Regions from separate parts of the Lysinibacillus sp. G4S2 genome, predicted to be linked through region 3. Evidence: a T-box and tRNA genes for the amino acid it is inferred to sense, from the RefSeq annotation. Region 3 holds a T-box; the other regions hold tRNA genes.
What was found. The T-box of region 3 lies ahead of ileS (isoleucine--tRNA ligase). A T-box ahead of a tRNA ligase gene usually reads a tRNA of that ligase, here a tRNA-Ile.
Positions count from the first base shown of each region.

Region 1: it encodes a tRNA-Ile, which carries the amino acid that the T-box ahead of ileS (isoleucine--tRNA ligase) is inferred to sense. The anticodon was not compared.
Region 2: it encodes a tRNA-Ile, which carries the amino acid that the T-box ahead of ileS (isoleucine--tRNA ligase) is inferred to sense. The anticodon was not compared.

Region 1 is NZ_JAUCFJ010000002.1:251,639-256,072, forward strand. Features, by position in the region: rRNA gene QUF91_RS01500 (23S ribosomal RNA) at 1-1,901, shown strand, start outside; rRNA gene rrf (5S ribosomal RNA) at 1,962-2,077, shown strand; tRNA gene QUF91_RS01510 (tRNA-Val) at 2,088-2,163, shown strand; tRNA gene QUF91_RS01515 (tRNA-Asp) at 2,168-2,243, shown strand; tRNA gene QUF91_RS01520 (tRNA-Thr) at 2,257-2,332, shown strand; tRNA gene QUF91_RS01525 (tRNA-Tyr) at 2,339-2,422, shown strand; tRNA gene QUF91_RS01530 (tRNA-Trp) at 2,428-2,501, shown strand; tRNA gene QUF91_RS01535 (tRNA-His) at 2,549-2,624, shown strand; tRNA gene QUF91_RS01540 (tRNA-Gln) at 2,635-2,709, shown strand; tRNA gene QUF91_RS01545 (tRNA-Lys) at 2,725-2,797, shown strand; tRNA gene QUF91_RS01550 (tRNA-Arg) at 2,819-2,895, shown strand; tRNA gene QUF91_RS01555 (tRNA-Pro) at 2,911-2,987, shown strand; tRNA gene QUF91_RS01560 (tRNA-Ala) at 3,004-3,079, shown strand; tRNA gene QUF91_RS01565 (tRNA-Ser) at 3,094-3,186, shown strand; tRNA gene QUF91_RS01570 (tRNA-Phe) at 3,192-3,267, shown strand; tRNA gene QUF91_RS01575 (tRNA-Gly) at 3,271-3,344, shown strand; tRNA gene QUF91_RS01580 (tRNA-Ile) at 3,353-3,429, shown strand; tRNA gene QUF91_RS01585 (tRNA-Asn) at 3,434-3,510, shown strand; tRNA gene QUF91_RS01590 (tRNA-Glu) at 3,512-3,583, shown strand; gene QUF91_RS01595 (GerAB/ArcD/ProY family transporter) at 3,793-4,434, opposite strand, start outside.
Region 2 is NZ_JAUCFJ010000002.1:4,277,272-4,281,705, reverse strand. Features, by position in the region: tRNA gene QUF91_RS21815 (tRNA-Thr) at 1-22, shown strand, start outside; tRNA gene QUF91_RS21810 (tRNA-Lys) at 30-105, shown strand; tRNA gene QUF91_RS21805 (tRNA-Leu) at 127-211, shown strand; tRNA gene QUF91_RS21800 (tRNA-Gly) at 260-334, shown strand; tRNA gene QUF91_RS21795 (tRNA-Leu) at 340-428, shown strand; tRNA gene QUF91_RS21790 (tRNA-Arg) at 444-520, shown strand; tRNA gene QUF91_RS21785 (tRNA-Pro) at 538-614, shown strand; tRNA gene QUF91_RS21780 (tRNA-Ala) at 621-696, shown strand; tRNA gene QUF91_RS21775 (tRNA-Met) at 722-795, shown strand; tRNA gene QUF91_RS21770 (tRNA-Ile) at 803-879, shown strand; tRNA gene QUF91_RS21765 (tRNA-Ser) at 895-987, shown strand; tRNA gene QUF91_RS21760 (tRNA-Met) at 1,037-1,111, shown strand; tRNA gene QUF91_RS21755 (tRNA-Asp) at 1,115-1,190, shown strand; tRNA gene QUF91_RS21750 (tRNA-Phe) at 1,251-1,326, shown strand; tRNA gene QUF91_RS21745 (tRNA-Gly) at 1,332-1,405, shown strand; tRNA gene QUF91_RS21740 (tRNA-Ile) at 1,407-1,483, shown strand; tRNA gene QUF91_RS21735 (tRNA-Asn) at 1,488-1,564, shown strand; tRNA gene QUF91_RS21730 (tRNA-Ser) at 1,575-1,665, shown strand; tRNA gene QUF91_RS21725 (tRNA-Glu) at 1,668-1,739, shown strand; partial or broken gene QUF91_RS21720 (alpha/beta hydrolase) at 2,021-2,724, opposite strand; partial or broken gene QUF91_RS21715 (IS1595 family transposase) at 2,786-3,297, opposite strand; partial or broken gene QUF91_RS21710 (IS5/IS1182 family transposase) at 3,298-3,463, opposite strand; gene nadA (quinolinate synthase NadA) at 3,616-4,434, opposite strand, start outside.
Region 3 is NZ_JAUCFJ010000002.1:1,172,553-1,176,986, reverse strand. Features, by position in the region: gene ileS (isoleucine--tRNA ligase) at 121-2,889, opposite strand; T-box leader at 3,232-3,451, opposite strand; gene QUF91_RS05960 (DivIVA domain-containing protein) at 3,549-4,073, opposite strand; gene QUF91_RS05955 (YlmH family RNA-binding protein) at 4,169-4,434, opposite strand, start outside.

The sequences.
Region 1 (4,434 bases), 920 kb from region 3:
CAGCCCAGACCACCAGCTAAGGTCCCAAAGTAATCGTTAAGTGGAAAAGGATGTGGCGTTGCACAGACAACCAGGATGTTGGCTTAGAAGCAGCCATCATTTAAAGAGTGCGTAATAGCTCACTGGTCGAGTGACGCTGCGCCGAAAATGTATCGGGGCTAAACGATTCACCGAAGCTGTGGATTGACATCTATGATGTCAGTGGTAGGAGAGCGTTCTAAGTGCGTTGAAGTCAGATCGGAAGGACTGGTGGAGCGCTTAGAAGTGAGAATGCCGGTATGAGTAGCGAAAGACGGGTGAGAATCCCGTCCACCGTATGACTAAGGTTTCCTGAGGAAGGCTCGTCCGCTCAGGGTTAGTCGGGACCTAAGCCGAGGCCGATAGGCGTAGGCGATGGACAACAGGTTGATATTCCTGTACCACCTCCTCACCGTTTGAGAAATGGGGGGACGCAGTAGGATAGGGTAAGCGCGCCGTTGGTTGTGCGCGTCCAAGCAGTAAGGCGTGTGTGTAGGCAAATCCGCACACTGTAACGTTGAGCTGTGATGGCGAGTCCGTATGGACGAAGTTCCTGATTTCACACTGCCAAGAAAAGCCTCTATCGAGGTGAGAGGTGCCCGTACCGCAAACCGACACAGGTAGTCGAGGAGAGAATCCTAAGGTGTGCGAGAGAACTCTCGTTAAGGAACTCGGCAAAATGACCCCGTAACTTCGGGAGAAGGGGTGCTCTTGAGCGTGCAAGCGCATGAGAGCCGCAGTGAATAGGCCCAGGCGACTGTTTAGCAAAAACACAGGTCTCTGCAAAACCGTAAGGTGACGTATAGGGGCTGACGCCTGCCCGGTGCTGGAAGGTTAAGAGGAGTGGTTAGCGCAAGCGAAGCTGCGAATTGAAGCCCCAGTAAACGGCGGCCGTAACTATAACGGTCCTAAGGTAGCGAAATTCCTTGTCGGGTAAGTTCCGACCCGCACGAAAGGCGTAACGATCTGGGCACTGTCTCAACGAGAGACTCGGTGAAATTATAGTACCTGTGAAGATGCAGGTTACCCGCGACAGGACGGAAAGACCCCGTGGAGCTTTACTGTAGCCTGATATTGAATTTTGGTACAACTTGTACAGGATAGGTAGGAGCCAGAGATCTCGGAGCGCCAGCTTCGAAGGAGGCGTCGGTGGGATACTACCCTGGTTGTATTGAAATTCTAACCCATGCCCCTTAGCGGGGTAGGAGACAGTGTCAGGCGGACAGTTTGACTGGGGCGGTCGCCTCCTAAAAGGTAACGGAGGCGCCCAAAGGTTCCCTCAGAATGGTTGGAAATCATTCGTAGAGTGTAAAGGCACAAGGGAGCTTGACTGCGAGACCTACAAGTCGAGCAGGGTCGAAAGACGGGCTTAGTGATCCGGTGGTTCCGCATGGAAGGGCCATCGCTCAACGGATAAAAGCTACCCCGGGGATAACAGGCTTATCTCCCCCAAGAGTCCACATCGACGGGGAGGTTTGGCACCTCGATGTCGGCTCATCGCATCCTGGGGCTGTAGTCGGTCCCAAGGGTTGGGCTGTTCGCCCATTAAAGCGGTACGCGAGCTGGGTTCAGAACGTCGTGAGACAGTTCGGTCCCTATCCGTCGTGGGCGTAGGAAATTTGAGAGGAGCTGTCCTTAGTACGAGAGGACCGGGATGGACACACCGCTGGTGTACCAGTTGTCTTGCCAAAGGCATCGCTGGGTAGCTATGTGTGGACGGGATAAGTGCTGAAAGCATCTAAGCATGAAGCCCCCCTCAAGATGAGATTTCCCATTACGCAAGTAAGTAAGATCCCTCAAAGACGATGAGGTAGATAGGTTCGAGGTGGAAGTGTGGTGACACATGGAGCTGACGAATACTAATCGATCGAGGACTTAACCACAATGTTTGAAACATTCAATGCACGTTTATCCAGTTTTGAAAGAATAATTTCTTTCATATGTCTAGTGATGATGGCAAAGAGGTCACACCCGTTCCCATACCGAACACGGAAGTTAAGCTCTTTAGCGCCGATGGTAGTTGGGGGCTTCCCCCTGTGAGAGTAGGACGTCGCTAGGCATTATACCCAGGAGGATTAGCTCAGCTGGGAGAGCACCTGCCTTACAAGCAGGGGGTCGGCGGTTCGAGCCCGTCATCCTCCACCATTATGGTCCCGTGGTGTAGCGGTTAACATGCCTGCCTGTCACGCAGGAGATCGCCGGTTCGATCCCGGTCGGGACCGCCATTTTTTTTTTTTTGCCGGTGTAGCTCAGTTGGTAGAGCAACTGACTTGTAATCAGTAGGTCGTGGGTTCGACTCCTATCGCCGGCACCATCCCTTGGAGGGGTAGCGAAGTGGCTAAACGCGGCGGACTGTAAATCCGCTCCTTAGGGTTCGGCGGTTCGAATCCGTCCCCCTCCACCATTTTTAGGGGCATAGTTCAACGGTAGAATAGAGGTCTCCAAAACCTTTGGTGTGGGTTCGATTCCTACTGCCCCTGCCAGGTTTCGAGGTACTCGTTATCAAGAACTGCTGTGATTACATATAGTGGCGATTGTGGCGAAGTGGTTAACGCACCGGATTGTGGTTCCGGCATTCGTGGGTTCGATTCCCATCAGTCGCCCCATTTTAACAATTGGGGTATAGCCAAGCGGTAAGGCAACGGATTTTGATTCCGTCATGCCTAGGTTCGAATCCTAGTACCCCAGCCATTCATTTCTTAATATGAGCCATTAGCTCAGTTGGTAGAGCATCTGACTTTTAATCAGAGGGTCGAAGGTTCGAGTCCTTCATGGCTCATCAAGTTTTTATAAAAATTATGCGCCCGTAGCTCAATTGGATAGAGCGTCTGACTACGGATCAGAAGGTTATGGGTTCGACTCCTGTCGGGCGCGCCATAAATCTAACAGTAACGGAATGTAGCTCAGCTTGGTAGAGCACTTGGTTTGGGACCAAGGGGTCGTAGGTTCGAATCCTGTCATTCCGACCAGTTTTTCTTAAATTTTGGGGCCTTAGCTCAGCTGGGAGAGCGCCTGCCTTGCACGCAGGAGGTCAGCGGTTCGATCCCGCTAGGCTCCACCATTTTTAAATATTTTGGAGGTATACCCAAGTCTGGCTGAAGGGATCGGTCTTGAAAACCGACAGGCGGGTAACACCGCGCGGGGGTTCGAATCCCTCTACCTCCTCCATTTTCGGGTCAGTAGCTCAGTTGGTAGAGCATTAGATTGAAGCTCTAAGTGTCGGCGGTTCGATTCCGTCCTGACCCACCATATGCGGGTGTAGTTTAATGGTAAAACCTCAGCCTTCCAAGCTGATGTCGTGAGTTCGATTCTCATCACCCGCTCCAAAAATAATGGGCCTATAGCTCAGCTGGTTAGAGCGCACGCCTGATAAGCGTGAGGTCGATGGTTCGAGTCCATTTAGGCCCACCATTATTCCGAAGTAGCTCAGTTGGTAGTAGCACCTGACTGTTAATCAGGTTGTCGCAGGTTCGAGTCCTGCCTTCGGAGCCACGGCCCCTTGGTCAAGTGGTTAAGACACCGCCCTTTCACGGCGGTAACACGGGTTCGAATCCCGTAGGGGTCATCAAGCATGTTGCACATTCGTGTAACATGCTTTTTCTTATGCTTGTAGATGACTAAAGCATATAAAATAATCTTATGACGCTTGCTTTCGCTAAAAATAATACTTGTAGCTAACGCTTTGCTTTCGCTACAAAAGACATTTGCTGAAAGAAGTTAAAATGCAAAACTGCACACCCAATTTATTAATAGGATTAATAATGGATGTGCGATCTAGGTTGTACCGGAGTCTTTATTATTTAATGTATCATTTTCAGGACCCTTAATATTTCTTAATTTCGCGATAATAAGTAATAGTAAAGGAAGAAAAAGGGCAAATAATGAAATATATAAGGGCCAAGTTTCTTTATTATATTTAGTAGAGTGCATAATATTTGGATGTACAATTTGAGAAAGTGCAACTGTAATCATCCCAAGTGGAAGGATTAACCGTCTGTGATCATTAATTTTAAGTATTTGTCCTAACCCCTTTACGGTTGCGTAAAAATACATGGAGGCTCTGACAAATATCGTGACCATCCAAATAAAAGCCATAATAACTTCAATACGTTGCAGGAAATTACCAATCGAAATTCTTTGCGCTAGAGTGTAACTAGGAAAGGTTCTAAGAGATGTATTCGTTACCCCCAATACTAAGATTGATAATGCTATAACAATTGTTAAAATTAATCCTCCCACAAGTGTGCCAATATAAAATCCTTTCTCACCGGATTTATAGTCATTGATAGCAGATGGAAAAACCATTAATATAACGACTAATGGAAAAGAGAACAGACCCATAAAATGTAAAATGCTATACATAAGAGGCTTTGCTGAAACTTCTAAAATTGGTTGTACATTTTTAATCTCTATTTC
Region 2 (4,434 bases), 3.1 Mb from region 3:
TCGATTCCTATAGCCGGCACCATAGTTTTGAGCCATTAGCTCAGTTGGTAGAGCATCTGACTTTTAATCAGAGGGTCGAAGGTTCGAGTCCTTCATGGCTCACCATTTAAATTGCCAACAAAATATGCGGGTGTGGCGGAATTGGCAGACGCACTAGACTTAGGATCTAGCGCCGCAAGGCGTGGGGGTTCGACTCCCTTCACCCGCACCATTTTTTCAGAATTTCATAATTGCCAGGATAAATAAATCTTATGCACATGCGGAAGTAGTTCAGTGGTAGAACACCACCTTGCCAAGGTGGGGGTCGCGAGTTCGAACCTCGTCTTCCGCTCCAAATGTGCCGGGGTGGCGGAACTGGCAGACGCACAGGACTTAAAATCCTGCGGTAGGTGACTACCGTGCCGGTTCGATTCCGGCCCTCGGCACCATTTTTTTAATAATTAGCGCCCGTAGCTCAATTGGATAGAGCGTCTGACTACGGATCAGAAGGTTATGGGTTCGACTCCTGTCGGGCGCGCCATATAAATATTTGTTTATCGGAATGTAGCTCAGCTTGGTAGAGCACTTGGTTTGGGACCAAGGGGTCGTAGGTTCGAATCCTGTCATTCCGACCATTCTTTGGGGCCTTAGCTCAGCTGGGAGAGCGCCTGCCTTGCACGCAGGAGGTCAGCGGTTCGATCCCGCTAGGCTCCACCAAAAAGATAACCAGTATAAAGATCCTGGCGGCGTAGCTCAGCTGGCTAGAGCGTACGGTTCATACCCGTAAGGTCGGGGGTTCGATCCCCTCTGCCGCCATCTTAAAGGACCTTTAGCTCAGTTGGTTAGAGCAGACGGCTCATAACCGTCCGGTCGCAGGTTCGAGTCCTGCAAGGTCCACCATTTATATATTGTCACGGAGGTATACCCAAGTCTGGCTGAAGGGATCGGTCTTGAAAACCGACAGGCGGGTAACACCGCGCGGGGGTTCGAATCCCTCTACCTCCTCCAGTTTTATTTCTATAAATGGTGTTTAAAGACTTGAAAAGAATATTGTTAACGCGGGGTGGAGCAGTGGTAGCTCGTCGGGCTCATAACCCGAAGGTCGTTGGTTCAAATCCGGCCCCCGCAACCAAATGGTCCCGTGGTGTAGCGGTTAACATGCCTGCCTGTCACGCAGGAGATCGCCGGTTCGATCCCGGTCGGGACCGCCATTTTTTTAAAAAGAAATACATGAGAAGCAAAAGAGTAAAGAAAGCTTAGCATGATAATATGGGTCAGTAGCTCAGTTGGTAGAGCATTAGATTGAAGCTCTAAGTGTCGGCGGTTCGATTCCGTCCTGACCCACCATATTTGCGGGTGTAGTTTAATGGTAAAACCTCAGCCTTCCAAGCTGATGTCGTGAGTTCGATTCTCATCACCCGCTCCAAGGGCCTATAGCTCAGCTGGTTAGAGCGCACGCCTGATAAGCGTGAGGTCGATGGTTCGAGTCCATTTAGGCCCACCATTATTCCGAAGTAGCTCAGTTGGTAGTAGCACCTGACTGTTAATCAGGTTGTCGCAGGTTCGAGTCCTGCCTTCGGAGCCATTTTTTATTTGGGGAAGTACTCAAGAGGCTGAAGAGGCGCCCCTGCTAAGGGTGTAGGTCGGGTAACCGGCGCGAGGGTTCAAATCCCTCCTTCTCCGCCATTGGCCCGTTGGTCAAGTGGTTAAGACACCGCCCTTTCACGGCGGTAACACGGGTTCGAATCCCGTACGGGTCATACTAAAAAAGACAGTAGATGTAACTTACATCTACTGTCTTTTTTGTGTAGAAAGATAACTTTTTAGAAATAGAGAAATATAAAAATAGCAACTGGTACTATGTATCTTTGAAAAAACGTCCATCAACTAAAACGAAAAGAGTCTGGGATATAACTAGCTGATATTAAAGGAAAGGTGATGTTTTAAAACAATGTTGAAATTATATAACTTTTAAGGGAAGCCATTTTGACTTCCCTTAATGCGCTTTTAAAGAAGATTATACATCAATCATTTTTTATTATCATTTAACGTATATATGTTTTTTCAGCCATTGTCTGAAATACTGCAACTGTTCCTCAGAATGGAAATAGTGTTCTCCATTACTTGCAAATTACAGTTAAAACGTTTATTAAATTCAGATACAACGTCAAACTCACATAAGTTATCTTCTGAACCATAGAGAATTGAAGTTGGATTATTCCAAGCAACAATAGGATGTTCTTTCACATAACAGTAGTAGTCCCAATAGAGAGTTTGTCCAATAGGTGTAGAAATTTCTTTCTCTATTTTTAGTCTACTCTCACTTACGTTAAACCATGTCATCATATTATTTATGATACGTTCCATATTTACCACAGGAGAGAGAAACAAACACTGCTTCAACGGCTCATGGCTATATTCTAATAGGCTAAAATATACTCCCATGCTACAAGCAAAAATGCTTATATTATTTGATAACGATTTTGCATAGATCATAATTGTATTAAGGTCTTGAACACAGTTTTGAACTTTGCAAAGATAAGTATCATCCTTACGGTCACCATGTTGAGGTAAATCAAAACTAAGCACTTGATAACCTACTGCTGTTGCTTCTTCTGCAAATACAATAATCGAGTCATCTGCCTTATTTGACATGTTACCATGCACTACCACAAATAACTTATCTGATTTGTCACCCCATAAAATCGCTGGAATATTTTCTATTTTAAAATTACTTTTTATCATTGAAATTTTCCTCCATGAAATATAAATAATTCGTTATTCCTAATATTACAAATGTATATACCTAAATAAATATTGTTACTCTTGTATAAGCATGGGCTACATTGCATTGAACCATAAAGTTCTTGATTTTAACAACTTCTTTGTCAGTTTCAAATAATTATAGCCATTTAAACCAATACAAATAATTGCTGATATATTTAGTTGCAACACCATTAAACTTATTCATCCACTTTTTTAATTTGCTGTGTACAGCATTAATGTGTTGAATATGGTAAATTCCTTCTTTACGTTTTCCTCTTTGTATACGCTTATGTTCCAATGAAAAATCTTGGCAAACTGAACATAACTCTTATGACTATCAGTACAAAAGATAGAGTTACCCCCTACACGACCGTCATAGAGTCTTTCTAATTCTTGGTGTGTCATTCTACCTCTACATAATAACTCCATAATTAGATTACCCTGTCTATCAATAGCAGTAGCAATACAAACCGTTCGTAAGATATACCTCTCTTTTTAATCTGTTTTCCTCTATTACGAGATTCTCGGCATTTTAGAAGGTTTTGTACCTTTTCGCGGGTGATAAGCTGGGCAACCCGTGTTTCGAAGAAATGAATCGAATGCTTCATTTGGAATACTTTCCACTAAATCATTGATGGCGTAGCGATATCATTTTCTTGAAGTTTTATTTCTAAATTTAGCGTAAAACAACTTGATGCATATTATAATTTTTAAGCATAAGGACACTTCTTTCTGATTGGTTATGGTTTGGTTACTTTAATTTTATCAGAGGGTGTCCTTTCTTTTTATCAAAATTTATATGTTCAAATACAAAGCCCGGAAAACTTTACTGTTCGTAAAATTTTTCGGGCTTCTTACTATATTTACTTTTTAGTGAGGTTTTGTCCCAGCCTCTTTTGGTCGTAATAGCATTCTTTCAAGTGAACTACGTGCTTCTTCAGCGGCATGAGCTTCTACTTGAATACGATTATGTGGTTGCCCTTGTTCGATACTTTCAAGGCACCAAAGTAAATGAGGTAAATCGATTCGGTTCATCGTAAGACAAGGGCAAAAGTTCTCATTTAAGGATATAATCTGCTTATCGGGGTGCTGCTTGATAATACGATTAACGAGATTCATTTCTGTGCCAATCGCCCAAGCAGAACCACTTGGTGCCTTATTAATCGTATCAATAATGTATTTTGTAGAACCTGCATCATCTGCAGCAGCAACAACCTCGCGATTACATTCAGGATGAACAATGATGCGCATGTTTGGATGAGTTTTACGTACAATCTCCGTATGCTGAACGGTAAAGCCTTCGTGTACAGAGCAGTGTCCCTTCCATAAGATGACTTGTATGTTTTCTGGGGACTGATCTGTCTCGAGCATATTTGTTTGAGGATTCCAGACGGCCATATTTTCTAGCGGTATTCCTAAATCATACGCAGTATTTCTACCTAAATGTTGATCTGGTAAAAAGAAAATACGTTGTTTTTGTGTAAATGCCCATCTCACCATTTCTTTTGCATTGGATGATGTCACACAGGCTCCTCCATGTCTACCCGTAAATGCTTTAATGGCAGCAGTAGAATTGACATATGTTAGCGGGATAATGGTATCGCCAAAAAGTTGTTGTAAAATTGGCCATGCGTGTTCTGTTTGGTAAATGTCTGCCATATCGGCCATTGAACAGCCTGCTCGCATATC
Region 3 (4,434 bases):
TAAAAAAGAATCTGCTAGACCTCCATGAAAGTAAACAACGCAAGCCCCCCATCCTCAAGGAGACTTGCGTTTTAATTACATAGAATGCAGATTCTTGTTTTTAGTTTGCATTACTGTTTATTAAACGTAATATTTTTCTACAACTTCTGCACAACGCGCACACACTGTTGGATGTGCTTCATTTGAACCGACTGTTTCAGAAATTGACCAGCAACGCTCACATTTTTCACCTGTTGCTTTCTCTACAACAATCGATGCATGTTCAAGAGCTAATGCATTTGCAGGTGCAGCTTCTATTGGTGCTACTTCAAATGCAGAGACGATTGATAGTTGTGCAAAGTCAATGTTTGCATCGTTCAATAATGCTGCCACATCTTCTTTTGCATAAACTGTCACTTTCGCTTCAAGTGATTTACCGATTGTTTTTGCATTACGAGCTTCCTCTAATGCTTTTAAAAGATCATCACGAACATCAATGATTTTCAGCCATTTTGTACGTAGACTTTCAAAGTTTTCATGTTCGTCTACCTCTGGGAAGTCTGTTAATTGTACAGATACCTCTTCTACAACACCTTGAGCATGTAAATAAGACCACATCTCATCAGTTGTATGAGGGATAATTGGTGACATCACTTTTACTAATGTCATTAATGTATCATAAATAACTGTTTGCATTGCACGGCGGTCTTTGTTGTCATTACCTTCGATGTACACAACATCTTTTGCAATATCTAAATAGAATGAAGATAATTCTACTGCAACAAAGTTATTCACTGCATGGTAAACAGCTGCGAAATCATAGCGATCGTATGCAGCACGTACAGTTTTTAAAACATCTTGTAGACGCATATAAACGTATTGATCCATTTCACGAAGGTCCGCATATGCTACTCGATCTTTCGCTGCATCGAAATCAGCTACATTGCCGTGTAAGAAACGGAATGTGTTACGGATTTTACGATAAACCTCAGATACTTGCTTCAACATATCCATTGAGATACGAACATCGGCTGTATAATCCACTGACGCAACCCATAAACGAAGAATATCTGCTCCGTATTGATCCATAACCTTTTTCGGGATAATGACATTCCCTAAAGATTTACTCATCTTACGCCCTTCACCATCTAGAACGAAACCATGTGTTAATAGTCCCTTATATGGTGCATAGCCATTAATAGCTACTGAAGTAATTAATGATGAGTTAAACCATCCACGATGTTGGTCTGAGCCCTCTAAATATAAATCAGCTGGATATTTCATACCACGTTCTACTAATACACCTTGGTGTGAAGAACCTGAGTCGAACCAAACGTCCATAATATCGTTTTCTTTTGTAAATTCGCCATTCGGGCTACCAGAGTGTGTGAAGCCTTCAGGTAATAATTCTTTTGCTGTTTTTTGGAACCAAATATTTGACCCATGCTGACGGAATAAAGCTGAGATATGGGCAATTGTTTCTGGTGTAATAATTGGCTCACCATTTTCAGCATAGAAAATCGGAATTGGAACGCCCCATGCGCGCTGACGTGAAATGACCCAGTCTCCACGGTCACGAATCATATTATAAAGACGAGTTTCACCCCAAGCAGGTGTAAACGCTGTTGATTTTACAGCCCCTAGTAACTCATCACGGAATGCATCAACCGACGCAAACCATTGTGGTGTTGCACGGTAAATAACTGGTTTTTTCGTACGCCAGTCATGTGGATATGAGTGTGTAAAGAAGTTAAGCTTTTCTAATGCGCCTACTTCTTTTAATTTTTCTGTGATCATTTTGTTTGCATCATTGTAGAATACACCTTCAAAACCAGGTGCTTCATCTGTGTAGCAGCCACTATTATCAACAGGGCTAAGAATTGGTAGACCATATTGTTTACTAATATGATAGTCATCTTCCCCGTGTCCTGGTGCTGTATGAACACAGCCAGTACCCGCTTCAGCAGTTACGTGCTCTCCAACCATTACAAGAGATTCACGGTCATAGAATGGATGCTGTGCAGCAACTCGATCTAGTGCCTCACCTTTTACTTCCTGAACAATCTCATATGCATCCCACTCAAGTTCGTTAGCAACAGTTTCTAATAATTCTTTGGCAATGATGAATTTGTTATCTGCAACCGCCACAACAACATAGATAAATTCAGGGTTTACAGAAATCCCCAAGTTCGCTGGAAGTGTCCAAGGTGTTGTTGTCCAAATAATAAATTTAGCATCTGCTGGGACAACGCCTTTAGCATCTTTAATCGCAAAGCTTACGTAAATAGAAGCCGATTTAACATCTTGATATTCAATCTCTGCTTCTGCCAGTGCAGACTCAGATGATGGAGACCAGTAAACTGGTTTTAAGCCTTTATAAATATAGCCTTTTTCAGCCATCTTACCGAATACTTCAATTTGACGTGCTTCAAATTCAGGCTTTAATGTAATATATGGATTTTCCCAATCACCACGAACACCTAAACGACGGAATTGTATACGTTGGTTGTCGATTTGCTCGTAAGCATACTCTTCACATAATTTACGGAATTCAGCAACAGACATTTCTTTGCGCTTTACACCTTTGTTCGTAAGAGCCTGCTCAATTGGTAAACCATGTGTATCCCAACCTGGAATATAGTTTACATGGTAGCCAGTCATAGAGCGATGACGTGTAATCATGTCTTTCAATACTTTATTCAAAGCATGACCGATATGGATATCACCATTCGCATATGGAGGTCCATCGTGTAACACATATTCAGGGCGTCCTGCATTGCGCTCCATCTGTAATTTGTTAATGTCCATTTCATCCCATTTTTCTTGCATCTTCGGTTCATTTGCCGGTAAGTTTCCACGCATTGGGAAATCTGTTTTTGGCATTAATAAAGTATCTTTGTACTCAACCATTTTTTCAATTCCTCCTTTAAATTTACAAACAAAGAACAAATACACTTAAGCGCTCATTCACATACGACAGTATTAGGTTTATCACCATAACGAGGTTGATTTCCGTTCCGACTGGGCGCTTTCCAGGGAACGTTCGTTGGTCACTTCGTTTGCGCACCAGGGTCTCATCTGTGACGCTGATTTCCAAGGAGTCGCGTGAAATGCCATCCCTAAGTTCTAGTTATTGGCAAAATCAACACATTCCAACACCGGAGATATAAGTTCAAATATAGGATTTATCCATATCAACGAGAAATGAAAGCCTCCCACCATTTGAACATAAAAAAAAGCCTCTCAATCCCTCAAAGGGACGAGAAGCTTATACTCGCGGTACCACCCTAATTGTAGCACAAAATTGTACTACCACTTAAAGCACGTTAACGTCGTGCATCACGAAATAACTTACTTCATTCAGTTATTTAGCTCAGAAGTGATGTTCATTGTTATTTGCATGTTTGGGCTCACACTATCCCCAAATCGCTTAACTACGCCTAACAAATACTGTCTTCGTCTCTGCCTGTATGCATATCTGTTCAAAATAATTACTATTACATTAGTATATGAAAATCAAACAATCACGTCAAGCTTCACTTATTAAGTTACAATGCTGATAATAGCAATTAAACTTGATCGGCTTCTTGTGCTTCTTCAACAGATGTTTGAATTTCAGTCAGATCAATATCATATTGTAGCAAGTGGTCCCAATCGTCTGCATTTAGTAAATCCAGCTGTGCCTCTACAAGCATTTTAAAACGATTACGGAATACTTTTGATTGCTTTTTCAGCTCATCGATTTCAATTGTCACTTTACGAGCCTTCGTTAAAGCCTCATTGATAATACGATCAGCATTTTTTTCTGCTTCCTTTACAATGAGTTTAGCTTCTTTTTGAGAGTTTCTTCTTACTTCATCAGCTGCCTCTTGAGCGACTACAATTGATTTTTGTAATGTTTCCTCTAAAGAGTTAAAATGTCTCGCTTGTTCTAAGGACATTTCTAGTTGTCTATCTACTTCCTTTTTTTCACGGAGCAAAATCTCATAATCTTTAATAATTTGATCTAAAAATTCATTTACTTCATCTTCAGCATAACCTCTGAAGGATTTGGTAAACTCCTTATTATGTATATCAATAGGTGATAATGGCATACGATCCTTCTCTCCTTTACATGTACATTCGTATTTCCTATTATACAATTGTTCAAACAACTTAGCAGTAAAAATTAATGAAATTTACTTGATTTTTAGCTTTTTTGGGTCAATCGACCGACTTGCAAACGAATTTTATCTTTTTTTGTACGGCCTTCAGTCATCATAATTTTTACTCGACCACTTCCACGTACAGATAAAATATCTCCTTCTTGTAACTCAAAAGCAACTGTATCCCGCTCGGTCCAATTAACACGTACCTTTTTACTTGTAATTAAGGCTTGTGCCTTTTGACGTGAAATTTTTAAAACCGTTGAGATAATAACATCTAAACGCATAGAAGAAACAGTATGAGATTCTT